3 regions of the Klebsiella sp. GFKo11 genome follow, and region 2 is predicted to be linked to each of the others. Evidence: predicted binding sites of a transcription regulator. Region 2 holds the regulator's gene; each other region holds the start of a gene.

Region 1 (5,420 bases), 590 kb from region 2:
ATTGACACCTATCTTTTAAATCAACTTCCACTGACCAGCTCACGCAGGCTGGCGACATCTCAGGAAGGAAAAGGAGTACATCATGGCTAAAGGCATGCGGGTTAAATTGAATTATGAAGTCAGCCGCGATCCGGACACCGGCGCAGAAATCACCCGCTTAACCCCACCGGAAGTAACCTGTCATCGTAACTATTTCTATCAGAAGTGTTTTTTCAATGATGGCAGCCATTTGCTGTTTGCTGGTGAGTTCGATGGCCACTGGAACTACTATCTGTTGAATCTGGCGAAAGCCGAGGCGGTACAGTTAACGGAAGGCGCAGGTGATAACACCTTTGGTGGTTTCCTCTCTCCGGATGATAAATCCCTCTATTATGTGAAGAACGACCGCACGCTGCTGGAAGTCAATCTCACCACGCTGCAAGAGCGCGAAGTTTATCGCGTCGCCGATGATTGGGTTGGCTACGGTACCTGGGTGGCAAACAGCGATTGCACCAAACTGGTTGGGATCGAGATTGCCAAAAGCGACTGGACGCCGCTCAACGACTGGCAGATTTTCCACGACTTCTTCCATAAAGGCCCCCATTGCCGCCTGCTGCGCGTCGACCTGCAAACCGGCGAAAGTAGCGTGATTCACGAAGAGAAAAAATGGCTGGGTCACCCGATTTATCGTCCTTTCGATGACAACACGGTCGCCTTCTGCCACGAAGGCCCGCACGACCTGGTCGATGCGCGGATGTGGATGGTTAATGAAGACGGCAGCAACGTGCGCAAAGTCAAAGAGCATGCACAAGGTGAAAGCTGCACTCATGAATTCTGGGTACCGAACGGTTCTTCGCTGATGTATGTTTCTTATCTGAAGGGCCAGCAGGGCCGGACAATTTATAGCTTCAACCCGGATACCGGCGTCAATGAAGCGGTGATGCAGATGCCAGCATGTTCGCATCTGATGAGTAACTTCGATGGCACGATGCTGGTGGGCGATGGTTCCGGTACGCCGGTCGATGTGAAAGATACCAGCGGCTACACTATCGATAACGACCCCTATCTGTACGCGTTTGATGTCGCGAAGCAGGCATATTTCCGCGTCGCACGCCACGACACCTCCTGGGCAACGGTGGCGAATAGCCGCCAGGTTACTCATCCGCATCCATCCTTTACGCCGGACGATAGCGCAATTCTGTTTAGTTCCGATAAAGACGGCAAGCCTGCTGTTTATATCGCGAAGCTACCGTCGCAGCCTGAGATGCTGAAAGCATAGAATTAGCCACTGTTTAGTTTGAGTTAGTGTTTCTGTAACTGGCCTTGCCCTCCTTTTGGAGGGCTTTTTTATGTCCGGAGTTTTCCCCGGGTCCTTCCAGACGCGGTCTTCCCGGAGGCGGCGCAATGCGCCTGTCCGGGCTACATTATGTGCCAATGGGGTAGCCCGGACAGATGCGCAGTACCGCCTCCGGGAAGATAGGTTAATACAAACAGAAAACCCCGGCTGACTGCTCCGGGGAAAACGATGAGGAGGTTTTTTTAATTTAGAACGAGTAGGCAACACCGACGCGGAAACGGGTCTGGCGGTCGCTGCGGTCGTTGACGCCGACGTTGCCGAGTTCGCCGTACGGCGCCCAGTTTTTATCCAGCTTATAGGCAACCTTGAGGTTGTATTCCTGAGAGTACGGTTTATTGTCGTTACGTTTCACACCTTCCGTACTGCGCGCATAAACGTAGTTCAGCTCAGCGCGCCAGTCGCCCAGGACGTAACCGGCCCATGCATCGCCACGGTTTACCTTATCATCGTCTTTACCTGCATTCGCCGGATAACGGGTGTAGTCATAACGGTAGCGGGCAGCAACGTAGAAGCCGTTATCGAAGCTGTACTGTACGCGCAGGTTCGGTTTATAGATTGAGCGGCTATCGTTACTTTCAATCGCAAACCCGGGCGTTACTGAGAAGTTTTTATCCGCCTTCCACTGCCAGCTAATAGTCTCTTCATGACCATTACCAATGACATCAGAATAAGGCTGGCTGGCGCTATCACCACCTGATTTCCACTTCGCCTCGACGGAGAAGCCAAAACCATTAGCGAAACGATGGGAGACGGAAACGCGGTCAGCGTTGCTCTTGTCCGACTTCCCCCCATCGATAAATTCATGACGTAAATCGACGGTGACAGCTGAAGCCGCGAAAGACATGCCACAGAGTGCAGCAAGGGCCAGAGATTTTGCAAACATGAGGTACCCCTTATAATTTAAAATATCGTTTCTTTTTTATGAAACTGCATTTTATTTTTTAAGTAATAATGTTTTAGTGATCGAGATCGTAATTATTTGTTTCAAAAAAGATGGCACAGCAAGACGTGACCGAGCTCAACAAAATAGAGGGTTACGAGGGAATTTGCGGGGAAAAGTGCTCGATAATAAAAACAAAAAAGCCTCCGCAGGGAGGCTTAGAAAAATCACATCAGAATGGGCTTATACCCTAAATAATTCGAGTTGCCTAAAGGCGGCAAGGGCGTAAGTCCCCAGGAGCATAGATAACTATGTGACTGGGGTGAGCGCACGTAGCCAACACATAAGCAACTTGAAGTATGACGGGTATATTAGCGTTCAACTGCCAACGCTACGCCCTGACCGCCGCCAATACACAGCGTGGCAAGCCCTTTGCGGGCATCGCGTTTAATCATCTCGTGTACCAGGGAAACCAGGATGCGACAACCAGATGCGCCAATCGGGTGGCCGAGAGCAATCGCGCCGCCGTTCACATTTACCCGTCGTTCATCCCACTCCAGCACCCTACCTACCGAAATGGCCTGGGCGGCAAAAGCTTCATTGGCTTCGATAAGATCGACCTCATCGAGCCTCCAGCCCGCACGCTCCAGACAGCGGCGGGTCGCATGTACCGGAGCTATCCCCATCAGCGCCGGATCGACGCCGACGCTGGCAAAGGCGCGGATCCGCGCCAGAATCGGCAGCCCAAGCTCCTCGGCTTTGGCTTCGCTCATCATCATCACCGCCGCCGCGCCATCATTAATACTCGACGCATTGCCTGCGGTGACCGATCCCAGTCGATCGAAGGTCGGGAGCAGGCTGGCCAGCCCTTCGGCGCTGGCATCAACCCGTGGCTGTTCATCGGTATCCACCAGCCGCGGGGTGCCGTTGAGCTCGGTCGCTATCGGCACAATTTCATCACGAAAGCGGCCAGAATCAATCGCCCGCCGCGCTTTATGCTGGGAGCTGAGCGCCCATGCATCCTGCAACTCACGGCTGATGCCGTACTCTCGCGCCAGATTCTCTGCCGTGACGCCCATATGATAATCGTTAAACGCATCCCACAGGCCGTCGTGGACCAAGCTGTCAATAAGCTGGCTATTGCCTAACTGCGCGCCGGTCCGGCTGTCGGTCAATACGTGCGGGGCGCGGCTCATATTCTCCTGGCCGCCAGCAATCACCACATCCGCTTCACCGCACTGAATCGCCTGAGTTGCGAGGTGCAACGCCTTCAGTCCGGAGCCGCAGACGTCATTGATGGTAATAGCAGAAACGGTATTCGGCAGCCCACCGCGAATAGCCGACTGACGCGCCGGGTTTTGCCCGGTGCCCGCAGTCAGGACCTGACCGAGGATCACCTCATCAATACTTTGGGGATCGACACCGCTGCGCTCGACTAACGCTTTCACCACCACGCTGCCCAGTTCCACCGCCGAGTGGCGCGATAATGTGCCCTGAAAACAGCCTATTGGCGTTCGCAACGCGCCGACGATTACGACATCTTTCATCCTCTACCTCTGCTCCGCCCCTGCGCAAAGAAACAGCATCATAGTAGTGAATTGTTATCAAAAAATTTCGTAATTGTTTAAAAAAAGTGAGGAGAATCACAAAGATCATGGGCGATTTTAGCGCCAGGGGTCGCTGACAAACCTGTTTTACGCATCGTGCCCGCTTTTCTGTCAGGTGGCGGCTAGCGCCTTACCTGACCTACGAAAACCCAGCCCAGCTTCCTACCCGACCGACAATACGTCAATCCGCCACCGGGCAATTACGAAGGAGGCTTTCTATTCGCTCCCGTGCCCCTGCAGATGCTGACGCAGCCAGCTTCCCGCTTCTCCCGGCGGCGCTTTCTTGTTCCACAGTAAATCAATAGAAATCGCTCGCGGCCAGCCGGCAACGTCCAGCGTCACCAGGGTGCCGCTGCCGGCAAACTCCTCCACCAGCGCACAGGGCAAAATGCACCATCCCAGCCCCTGCGCCGCCATGCTGAACAGCAGCAGATAGTTCGGGGCCGACCAGACCTGCCCCCGCGCCGGTTCCGGAGTACTTTCCAGATAGGTACTTAAGCGCAGCTCCCGCCAGCTATGCAGTTCATCCCAGCTCACTCTGCCCCGGGCCGCCAGCGCGTGATCGGGAGCGACATAAATAGCCATTTCGGTTCGCATCGGCAGGCGGATACTGCCGATCTCCGTCGGATAGCTATCCCTGGCCTCAATCAGTCCCACCTGCGCCCGCTCTTTTTGCAGCAGGTCGACAACATCCTCATCTTCACCAATCAGGCACTCAAATTCGGTATGTGGAAAACGGCGGTCAAACTGCGCCAGCAGATCTTCAAGCACATCGGGATGCAGCGTATCGGAAAGCACAAAAGTCAGCCGTGCCTCCGTTTTACCGGAGAGCGAAATCGCCAGCTCATCCAGCCTGTCGCTGGCCGCCAGAATGGCTTTGACATAGCTCAGTACCTGTTCACCCTGCGGCGTGAGCGTCGGTTGCCGGGAGCTGCGATCGAAGAGCGTCACGCCAAGATCGGCTTCCAGGTTGGCAATCGCCGTACTGATGGTGGACTGACTTTTCCGCAGCCGCCGCGCCGCAGCAGAAAACGAACCGCAGGCGACGGTTTCGACAAAAGCGGTTAAGGCTTCGGGAGAATAGCGCATGAACTATCTACTTTATCGATGGATACTATCTTTTGTTTATCATATTTTTCCATAAAATGCCGGGTAAATTCTTATTAAGGCCAGAGGTAACAAGCCATGCAACAACATAACGTACAGCGTAAAACGCTGACGGAACGCGTCATCCACGCGATCAGCTTTGAAGGTCTCGCGACCCTGATTCTCGCCCCTACTGCCGCATGGCTGATGCAGCGTTCGGTCGTTGAGATGGGCGGACTGAGTATTCTGCTGGCGACCGTCGCGATGATCTGGAACATCATCTATAACGCCATTTTCGACCGCCTGTGGCCGGTGTCGCGCGTGGTGCGTAACCTGCGCGTCCGTGCACTACACGCTATCGGCTTTGAGTCGGGTTTTATCATCATCGGTGTAACCCTCGTCGCGCTGGTGCTCGGCGTCTCGCTGTTGCAGGCATTTATGCTGGAAATCGGCTTTATGCTGTTCTTCCTGCCCTACACCATGGCGTTTAACTGGGCCTGGGATACGCTGC
Region 2 (5,420 bases):
GCACAGCCCTTATGCTCACGGACTCGTCCACGCGGCCATGCAGCGCGGCTGGCTGGGCGTGGTGATGCATTTTCGCGGCTGTAGCGGCGAACCCAACCGAAATAACCGCATCTATCATTCTGGCGAAACGGAAGACGGCTCCTGGTTTTTACGTTGGCTTCAGCGCGAATACGGCGACGTGCCAACTGCAGCGGTGGGTTACTCGCTTGGGGGCAATATGCTGGGCTGCCTGTTGGCGAAAGAAGGTGACGATATTCCTGTCGATGCTGCCGTTATCGTCTCAGCGCCGTTTATGCTGGAAGCCTGTAGTTCTCATATGGATAAGGGGTTTTCCCGCGTTTATCAGCGTTATCTGCTCAATCTGCTGAAGGCGAATGCCGCGCGTAAGCTGAAAGCTTATCCGGGCTCTTTGCCGGTTGATTTACGCCAGCTAAAAGGTATGCGCCGCATCCGCGAATTTGACGATAGCATCACCGCCAGGATCCACGGTTTTGCCGATGCGCTAGACTACTATCGCCAGTGTAGTGCGATGCCGCGCTTAAGCGACATCACTAAACCAACGCTGATTATTCATGCGAAGGACGATCCTTTTATGGATCACCACTCCATCCCGCCGCAAGAACAGCTACCGGCAAATGTCGAGTATCAACTTACAGAGCATGGCGGCCATGTTGGTTTTGTCGGTGGTACGCTGCGCAAGCCGGAAATGTGGTTAGAACAGCGAATCCCGGATTGGCTAACTCGCTGGTTAGGAGGGCAAATATGATTATTCCCTGGCAGGATCTCGATCCCGAAACGCTGGATAACCTGATTGAAAGTTTTGTATTACGCGAAGGCACCGATTATGGTGAGCATGAACGTTCGCTGGCGGATAAAGTCGCCGATGTCAAACAACAGCTGAAAAGCGGAGAAGCCGCGCTGGTGTGGTCAGAGCTGCACGAGACGGTCAATATTATGCCCCGCAAGCAGTTTCACGGCTAAGGCGGCATCACACTATCGTTTACCCTGGGAGTTGTTATGTCTGCCAAACATCCGGTGATTGCCGTCACGGGCTCTAGCGGCGCGGGAACCACGACCACCAGCCTTGCCTTTCGCAAAATCTTCGCCCAGCTAAATCTCCACGCCGCCGAAGTGGAAGGCGATAGCTTTCACCGCTACACCCGCCCGGAAATGGACATGGCGATCCGCAAAGCGCGAGATCAGGGCAAACACATCAGCTACTTCGGTCCCGAGGCTAACGATTTCGGCCTGCTGGAGCAGACTTTCAGAGAATACGGGCTGAACGGTACAGGTCAGTCACGCAAGTATTTACACACCTATGATGAAGCCGTGCCGTGGAATCAGGTTCCTGGCACCTTCACTCCCTGGCAGTCGCTGCCTGAACCCACTGACGTGCTGTTTTATGAAGGCCTGCACGGCGGAGTTGTCACGCCCCAGCACAACGTCGCTGACCATGTTGATCTGTTGGTTGGGGTTGTGCCGATCGTTAACCTGGAGTGGATCCAGAAGCTTATCCGCGATACCAGCGAACGCGGCCACTCTCGTGAAGCGGTGATGGATTCCGTCGTTCGCTCGATGGAAGATTACATCAACTTCATCACCCCGCAGTTTTCACGCACTCACCTCAACTTCCAGCGCGTACCTACGGTGGATACGTCCAATCCATTTGCAGCCAAAGCAATCCCATCGCTTGATGAAAGCTTTGTCGTTATCCATTTCCGCAACTTACAGAATATCGATTTCCCCTGGCTACTGGCGATGCTTCAGGGCTCGTTTATCTCGCATATGAACACGCTAGTGGTGCCGGGAGGGAAAATGGGGCTGGCCATGGAGCTCATCATGGCGCCATTGGTCGAGCGGCTAATGGAAGGCAGGAAAATCAATTAACAAAAAACCCCGGTAGCGCAGCGCATGCCGGGGCGACGAGTTCGCGCCGTTCGGCTTATCCCTCGATCACTTCATAAGAGTGAGTTATGTTTACCGCTTTCTCCAGCATCAGCGCCACCGAGCAATATTTTTCCGCCGATAGGTCAACTGCGCGAGAAACGGCAGCATCTTTCAGCTCTTTACCGGTCACGATAAAATGCAGATTGATATGGGTAAACAGACGCGGTGCTTCCTCGCGACGCTCAGAAGTCAGCTTAACTTCGCAGTTAGTGACGTTATGGCGTCCCTTCTGCAGGATAGAAACCACGTCAATTGCGCTACATCCGCCCGCCGCCATCAACACCATTTCCATCGGGCTAGGCGCTTTATCCCCGGAATTACCGTCCATCAGAATCTGGTGACCAGAAGCCGACTCACCAATGAAGGTTAACCCTTCAACCCATTTCACTCGCGCTTGCATAAATTTAACTCCAGGGCTGTAATTTTCCTGACAGATTACGCGCACATAACAATTCTCGCAACGGAAGGCGACCTAGGTCATGCTGAAGCGAGACACCAGGAGACACGCGGCGAAAGCTATGCTAAAACAATCGGGATGCTACAGTAATACATTGATGCACTGCATGTATGCTGAGGAGTTCACATTACAGGCTGCAGGAAATTTTCAGCCAGATTCCCAGGTATAGGGATTTAATACGATTGCATGCCCGGATGCCGTGTAGTGTCGGCATCTGGAGATAGCTTATAACAGAGGATAACCGCGCATGGTGCTTGGCAAACCGCAAACAGACCCTACCCTTGAATGGTTCTTGTCTCATTGCCACATTCATAAGTACCCCTCAAAGAGCACGCTGATCCACCAGGGTGAGAAAGCAGAAACGTTGTACTACATCGTTAAAGGCTCCGTGGCTGTACTCATCAAGGATGAAGAAGGTAAAGAGATGATCCTCTCTTACCTCAACCAGGGCGATTTCATCGGTGAATTAGGCCTGTTTGAAGAAGGTCAGGAACGTAGTGCATGGGTACGTGCGAAAACCGCATGTGAAGTGGCCGAAATCTCCTACAAAAAATTCCGTCAGTTGATCCAGGTTAACCCGGACATCCTGATGCGTCTCTCTTCGCAAATGGCACGTCGCCTGCAGGTTACGTCAGAGAAAGTCGGTAACCTCGCCTTCCTCGACGTGACGGGTCGTATCGCCCAGACGTTGCTGAACCTGGCAAAACAGCCTGATGCGATGACCCACCCGGACGGTATGCAAATTAAAATTACCCGTCAGGAAATCGGTCAGATCGTTGGATGCTCCCGCGAAACCGTTGGCCGTATCCTGAAAATGCTGGAAGATCAAAACCTGATCTCCGCGCACGGTAAAACTATCGTCGTCTACGGTACCCGTTAAGTCGGCAAAACGGCGTATTGCTATGCAATACGCCGTTTTTGTTTCCCCCTCATGTGGCGCAGGCTGATTTACCACCCGGAAGTCAACTACGCACTGCGGCAAACGCTGGTGTTGTGTCTGCCGGTCGCAATCGGACTTCTTCTCGGACATTTACAGCAGGGCTTACTGTTTTCCCTGGTACCAGCCTGTTGCAACATTGCCGGTCTGGACACACCACATAAGCGCTTCTTTAAACGCCTGATTATTGGCGGCTGCCTGTTTGCTGGCTGTAGCCTGATTGTCCAGCTCCTGCTGCAACGCGAGATCCCTCTACCACTGATTCTCACTGGTCTGGCGCTAATCCTTGGGGTGACTGCCGAAATCAGTTCACTGCACGCGCGACTACTGCCTGCTTCACTTATTGCCGCCATTTTTACCCTCAGCCTTGCGGGTAACATGCCGGTGTGGGAGCCACTGCTAATCTACGCGCTCGGCACCTTATGGTATGGCGTCTTTAACTGGTTCTGGTTTTGGCTATGGCGCGAACAACCGCTGCGCGAGTCACTGAGCCTGCTCTACCGCGAACTGGCTAACTATTGCGAGGCCAAATACAGCCTGCTGACCCAGCATACGGACCCGGCCACCTCGCTGCCGCCGCTACTTAACCGCCAGCAGAAAGTGGTTGATCTGATTACCCAGTGTTACCAGCAGATGCATATGCTGGCGGCCAATCAACGCAACGACCACAAACGTCTGTTGCGCGCTTTTCAGGTGGGGTTGGATTTACAGGAACATATCTCCGTTAGCCTGCATCAGCCGGAAGAAGTGCAGAAACTGGTGGAACGCAGTCACGCAGAAGCAGTGATTCGCTGGAATGCGCAAACCGTTGCCGCCCGCCTGCGTGAGTTGGCGGACGATCTTCTCTACCATCGTTACCCACAGCGCTTTCAGATGGATAAACAGATCGGCGCGCTGGAAAAAATTGCCTGGCAACATCCGGATAACCCGGTCGGCCAGTTCTGCGCCTGGCACTTCAGCCGTATCGCCCGGGTTTTGCGTACCCAGCGTCCTCTGTACACGCGCAACTTGATGGCGGATAAAACTCGACGTTTACCCCTGCTGCCAGCGCTAAAAAGCTACCTGTCGTTTAAATCTCCGGCGTTACGCAACGCCGCGCGCATCAGCGTAATGCTGAGCGCCGCCAGCCTGATGGGCAGCGCACTGCATCTGCCGAAACCCTACTGGATCCTGATGACTGTGCTGTTCGTGACGCAAAACGGCTACGGCGCGACGCGGGTGCGCATTGTTCACCGGGCGGCTGGAACGATTGCCGGACTGGTGATCGCCGGACTGACGCTACACTTCCACGTGCCTGAAGGCTATACGCTGACCGCCATGCTCTTCATCACGCTGCTAAGCTACCTGATTATTCGTAAGAACTACGGCTGGGCAATGGTTGGTTTTACCGTCACGGCGGTTTATACCCTGCAATTACTCACGCTAAACGGTGAGCAGTTTATCATCGCCAGATTAATCGACACGCTTATTGGCTGTCTGATCGCTTTTGGTGGGATGGTTTGGCTATGGCCGCAGTGGCAAAGCGGTCTGCTACGCAAAAATGCCCACGACGCGCTGGAAGCCGATCAGGAAGCGATCCGGCTCATTCTTAGCGACGATCATCAGGCTCCGGCGCTGGCCTATCAGCGAATGCGCGTTAATCAGGCGCACAATGCGCTGTTTAACTCACTCAATCAGGCGATGCAGGAACCGGGCTTTAATTCGCACTATCTGGAAGATATGAAGCTGTGGGTAACCCATAGCCAGTTCATTGTTGAGCACATCAATGCGATGACCACCCTGGCGCGCGAGCACAATATGCTGACGCCGGATCTAGCTCAGCGTTATCTGGAGTCCTGTGAGATTGCGCTACAGCGCTGTCAGCAACGGCTGGATTCAGATGGACCGGGGAGCGCTGGAGATGTGAATATTATGGAGGCCCAGGATGCGGAAGTCCCTCGCGGCCCGCTCAGTACCATGGAACAGCATCTGCAGCGCATTCTGGGTCACCTGAACACCATGCACACCATTTCGTCGGTAGCATGGCGTCAGCGTCCGCATCATGGCATCTGGCTACGCACCACTAAGCGCTAAGCACAC
Region 3 (5,420 bases), 2.7 Mb from region 2:
TCTGCCGGACGATCTGGCGCTGATGGCGACGGTAAAAATCGACTATCTGGCCTTTAGCTACTATGCCAGTAAAGCCCTCGACAGCGATGCGATTCCGCCGGGCACCCCGGTGAACAACTACATGCAGTTTGGTGATAAAAAGAATGAATATCTGCAGGCCACCGAGTGGAACTGGCAGATTGACCCTGTGGGCTTTCGCATGATCATCACCCGCTACTACAACGACTGGCGGCTGCCGGTGTTCCCGATTGAAAATGGTATTGGGGTGATTGAATCCTGGGATGGCGAAAACGAAGTGGCTGACGATTATCGCATTGCCTATCATCGCGATCATATCAACGCCATGAAAGAAGCGATGTTTGAGGATGGCGCGCAGGTGATTGGCTACCTGGGCTGGGGATTGATCGACATTCTCAGCTCACAGGGCGATATGCGTAAACGCTACGGGGTTGTTTACGTGAATCGTGAAAACCACGATCTGAAAGACCTCAAACGCGTGCCGAAGAAAAGCTATGCCTGGCTGAAGCGGGCTATTCACAGCAACGGCGAAGAGATGTAACGGCGCGTCAGGCGGGCAGATAGTGTATTCTGCCCGCCAGCCACCATCAGCAAAGCAAAAGGATCGGGCAATGACGGCCAAATATCTGAATATCGCGCGGGAAATTAAAAAGCGCATCATCAGCCAGCAGTATCCGGCCAGCGCGCCATTACCCGACCAGTTCGCGTTAGCGGCGGAATTCAGCACCAGCAGGATGACCATCCAGCAGGCGATGCGTCAGCTTATCGTCGAAGGACTTATCTACACCCGTAAGGGGCAGGGCACCTTTGTGCGCAAGAATTTTCTCCAGCTTTCGCAATGGGAGCTGCCAGGCAGCGACTATTTTGGCGCGACGAAAACCTGGGAACATTTAGGGGAAGTGACCAGCCGGGTGATTCGCTTTGAGCTGCGTTTTCCCAGCGAGAAAGAGCAAACGTCGCTGCTGATCGACGCCGACGCCCCGGTCTATGATTTCGTTCGTCTGCGCCTGCTCAACGACGAACCCGTATCGCTGGATTTGACCGTGATGCCCGTTGCGCTGGTGCCCGGCCTGAATAAAAGTCATCTGGAAAGCTCGGTGTTTCGCTACGTGCAGGAGGCGCTGGGGCTAAAAATGATGGGGTCGTATCGCGTAGTGCGGGCGATAAAACCGCAAGATCTGGATAAGGAGCATCTCAACTGCGAGGTGAGCGATCCGGTCTTAGAGGTTGAGCAGGTTATCTATCTGGAGGATGGGACTCCGCTGGAGTATGCCCATTGCCACTACCGCTACGATCATGGCGGCATTATTCTGGTCAATAACGGATAAAAAAATGGCGGGCACCAGGCCCGCCTTTCTGTTTTTTCTTATCAGCTTAGTTCAGGCGCACCGGCATACCGGAACGGTTCTGAATGGCCTGATCAACCACGCTCTGATCAACATCCGTCTGTCCAGTAATGGCCTGCACTGACTTGGTCAGGTTAATCGGCACGATTTCACCGTCCTGGAACTGTGCTTCTGTGGTGGACAGCGGGTTGTGAACTTCAATGAAGCGGCTGCCGTCAGGCTCGGTGGTGGCTTTTACCGGCTCATCGATAAACTCAACGCGGGTGCCGACCGGCACGTTGTCAAACAGGAATTTGATATCTTCGTTACGCAGACGCACGCAGCCGTGGCTCACGCGCAGACCGATACCGAAGTTGGCGTTAGTACCGTGGATGGCGTACAGACGGCCGATATACAGCGCGTACAGGCCCATCGGGTTATCCGGACCTGCCGGGACAACGGCTGGCAGCGGTTCACCTGCGGCAATATATTCAGCGTGCATTTTGGCGGTTGGGGTCCAGGTCGGGCCCGCTTTTTTACGCTCAACTTTAGTCACCCAGTTGATCGGCGTATCTTTACCCAACTGACCGATACCGATAGGCAGCACGATCACAGTGTTGGTGCCTTTCGGATAGTAGTACAGGCGCATTTCCGCGCTGTTGATAACGATACCTTCATGCACGGTGTCCGGCAAAATCAGCTGCTGCGGGATATTCAGTACGGTACCGCCCTTTGGCAGGAAGGTGTCCACGCCAGGGTTGGCTTCCAACATGTTGGATAAGCCCATCTGATATTCGGCGGCAAAGTATTCCAGCGGCTGCTTGTTGCCTTCCGGGATGGTGATGACCTGGTTTTGGCCAATCAGACGGCTGCCATCGGTAGGCAGTGGATAGGTTACAGCAGAAGCTGTGTTGCAAAAGCCCACGATGGCGAAGGCTGCCGCGAAGAGAGTCGATAATTTCATATTCTTTATGTCGTTGGCGAAAACAATGCCACACAGGCCTTTGTCAGATTAAACAGGGAGTCGATGGGAGCGCATTATATGTGCATTCCGGCAAACAGGTAAATGAGATGTGTACGAAATCACATTTTTTTCCCCGTGCTGTTTTGAGTGTAGCCTGCGGGCGTTGGTTGTTGTCGCAATTTGTGGCATCCAGGCCGGAGGGGACTACCCCTCCAGAAGTCTTGATTGAAGCGCTTCTCGCGCCTGCGGCGTGAGCTGATACTCCTTTTCCAGCCAGCTATCAACGCTGGCATATCGCTCATTAATTGCGCCGAGCGCGGCGGCGAGATATGACTCCTGCACCGTCATCATTTCGGCCAGATTTTGCCGCCCGCGAGTGGTCAGCTCATCGCCGAGCGATTCAAGCATAAAATCTTCGACCTGGGTCAGCATGCCGTGGGTGAGCAGGTACTCTTCCATCACCGTATGGATATCACAGCCGAGGGCCAGCAGCGTCAGGGCGCATCCAACGCCGGTACGGTCTTTACCCACCGCGCAGTGCTGCAGCAGCGCGCCATCGAAAGGCTCCATCAGCCATCCGGTGAGCTGGCGATAGGCGGCGTTATTAAACGGAAGCTGGCGATAAAGTTCGATCATAAACTGCTCGCCGTTCAGGGCATTCAGCGTCGAGGCATTCAGCTCTGTCACTTTCGCATTGACGTCGCGAACGTGCGGGTTGGCGGGAGCGTTGAGATAGTGCGCCAGTTCGTTCAGCTTATCGGGGCTACGATTCACTTCAGCCGGGTCGCGATAGTCAATTACCCGGCTAAGAGGAATAGTATCCAGATGACTTAAGTCATCGTGGGTCATCATATGCAACGAGCCCGAGCGCAGCAGTTTACCTGAACGCACGCGGCGACCGTCGGCGGTACGCTGACCGCCCAGGTCACGAAAGTTGATACCGCCCTGTAGCGATAAGAAAGCCGGATGGCGGGAGAGAGTGGTCATAGGTTCCTTCCGAATTTATGGAGAAAAATTACGCATCAAGCAGTGTAACCGCGCAATATGACAATGACCCTAACACAAGCGTCCGCTACGATTTTATTACGACCCGTGAAAAGTGAAGCATTTGCTGGCATAATGTCTGGTTCATCACACTTCTCATTCTCTATTTTCAGGATAACCCCGTGCTAGTATCCAGCAACGTCACCATGCAGTTCGGCAGTAAGCCGCTGTTCGAAAACATTTCCGTCAAATTTGGCGGCGGCAACCGTTACGGCCTGATTGGCGCCAACGGTAGCGGTAAATCGACCTTTATGAAGATCCTCGGCGGCGATCTGGAACCGACGCTTGGCAACGTCTCCCTCGATCCAAACGAACGTATCGGTAAACTGCGTCAGGATCAGTTCGCGTTTGAAGAGTTCAGCGTGCTGGATACGGTTATCATGGGCCACGGCGAGCTGTGGGAAGTGAAGCAGGAGCGCGATCGTATCTACGCTCTGGCGGAGATGAGCGAAGAGGACGGCTACAAAGTGGCTGACCTCGAAGTGCTGTACGGCGAGATGGACGGCTATTCTGCCGAAGCGCGCGCCGGTGAGCTGCTGCTGGGCGTCGGCATTCCGGTGGAACAGCATTACGGTCCGATGAGCGAAGTTGCTCCCGGCTGGAAACTGCGTGTGCTGCTGGCTCAGGCGCTGTTCTCTAATCCGGACATCCTGCTGCTCGATGAACCGACGAACAACCTCGACATCGACACTATTCGCTGGCTGGAGCAGACGCTGAACGAGCGCGACAGCACCATGATCATCATTTCGCACGACCGTCACTTCCTCAACATGGTTTGTACCCACATGGCGGATCTCGACTACGGCGAGCTGCGCGTGTACGCCGGTAACTATGATGAATACATGACTGCCGCTACTCAGGCTCGCGAGCGTCTGTTGTCTGATAACGCTAAGAAAAAAGCGCAGATTGCCGATCTGCAATCCTTCGTCAGCCGCTTTAGCGCCAACGCTTCTAAATCACGCCAGGCGACTTCTCGCGCCCGTCAGATTGATAAAATCAAGCTTGATGAAGTGAAAGCCTCCAGCCGTCAGAACCCGTTCATTCGCTTTGAGCAGGACAAGAAACTGTTCCGTAATGCGCTGGCAGTCGAAGAGCTGGCGAAAGGTTTTGATAACAACCCGCTGTTTAAAAAATTCAATCTGCTGCTGGAAGTGGGCGAGAAGATTGCCATTCTTGGCGCCAACGGCGTGGGTAAATCTACCATGCTGAAAACGCTGGTCGGTGAGCTGACGCCGGATAACGGTACCGTTAAATGGTCCGAAAACGCGCAGATTGGTTACTACGCGCAGGATCATGAATACGAATTTGAAAATGACCTGACGGTATTTGACTGGATGAGCCAGTGGAAACAGGAAGGTGACGACGAGCAGGTGGTGCGCAGCTTCCTCGGCCGTCTGCTGTTCAGCCAGGACGATATCAAGAAGCCTGCAAAAGTACTTTCCGGTGGTGAGAAGGGCCGTATGCTGTTCGGTAAGCTGATGATGCAGAAGCCGAACATCCTGGTCATGGATGAACCGACCAACCACCTGGATATGGAATCGATTGAATCGCTGAACATGGCGCTGGAGATGTATCAGGGCACCCTGATCTTCGTTTCCCACGACCGCGAATTCGTCAGTTCGCTGGCAACCCGCGTGATCGAAATTACGCCTGAGCGCGTGGTGGACTTCACCGGTAACTACGAAGATTATCTGCGCAGTAAAGGCGTCGAATAATTCTCCCGTTGTTTGCCCCGGATGACGGCGCTAGCGCGCCTTATCCGGGCTACCGGCCCACAGACGGCGGTGAACTTGTAGCCCGGGCAAGGCGCGTCAAGCGCCGCCCCCGGGAGCAGAGCGCAGAGTGGTTGAATTTCCCGGAGGCGTTGCTGTGCCTCCGACGGTAGCGCGAAAAAAGCCTATTGCTCCTGTTCTCTCTCCCGGTGGGAGAAGGGCAGTCTTGGGGCTCCAGATCGCACTACACCAGCCACTCGTTCCTTTCTTCACCATTCACCAGCAGTCGGCGTTTTTCTCCCGCCGGTAATGACACTTTCAGCATTTTCCACGCCGGACGATAATCCCCACTAGCGT

What was found. Region 2 encodes CRP, which controls carbon source genes, mostly activating them, when cyclic AMP is high. Its sites were predicted from a motif close to ATGTGANNNNNNTCACAT; they were not measured.
Region 1: a site for CRP is predicted at 3,848-3,865, ahead of AC07P6_RS05350 (acetyl-CoA C-acetyltransferase). Genes of this name have one in related genera too.
Region 3: a site for CRP is predicted at 2,415-2,432, ahead of ldtB (L,D-transpeptidase). Genes of this name have one in related genera too.

Annotation. Positions count from the first base shown of each region.
Region 1 covers NZ_CM151369.1:1,108,967-1,114,386, reverse strand. Annotated here, with positions in the region: gene AC07P6_RS05360 (oligogalacturonate lyase family protein) at 83-1,258, shown strand; gene AC07P6_RS05355 (oligogalacturonate-specific porin KdgM family protein) at 1,524-2,219, opposite strand; gene AC07P6_RS05350 (acetyl-CoA C-acetyltransferase) at 2,588-3,763, opposite strand; gene AC07P6_RS05345 (LysR family transcriptional regulator) at 4,040-4,912, opposite strand; gene AC07P6_RS05340 (multidrug/biocide efflux PACE transporter) at 5,009-5,420, shown strand, end outside.
Region 2 covers NZ_CM151369.1:523,064-528,483, reverse strand. Annotated here, with positions in the region: gene AC07P6_RS02400 (hydrolase) at 1-766, shown strand, start outside; gene AC07P6_RS02395 (YheU family protein) at 763-981, shown strand; gene AC07P6_RS02390 (phosphoribulokinase) at 1,018-1,887, shown strand; gene AC07P6_RS02385 (OsmC family protein) at 1,943-2,347, opposite strand; gene crp (cAMP-activated global transcriptional regulator CRP) at 2,652-3,284, shown strand; gene AC07P6_RS02375 (YccS/YhfK family putative transporter) at 3,336-5,414, shown strand; gene argD (bifunctional acetylornithine/succinyldiaminopimelate transaminase) at 5,404-5,420, opposite strand, start outside.
Region 3 covers NZ_CM151369.1:4,275,129-4,280,548, reverse strand. Annotated here, with positions in the region: gene AC07P6_RS20755 (glycoside hydrolase family 1 protein) at 1-559, shown strand, start outside; gene AC07P6_RS20750 (GntR family transcriptional regulator) at 630-1,346, shown strand; gene ldtB (L,D-transpeptidase) at 1,393-2,307, opposite strand; gene AC07P6_RS20740 (tyrosine-protein phosphatase) at 2,512-3,294, opposite strand; gene AC07P6_RS20735 (ABC-F family ATPase) at 3,474-5,066, shown strand; gene AC07P6_RS20730 (glycoside hydrolase family 31 protein) at 5,308-5,420, opposite strand, start outside.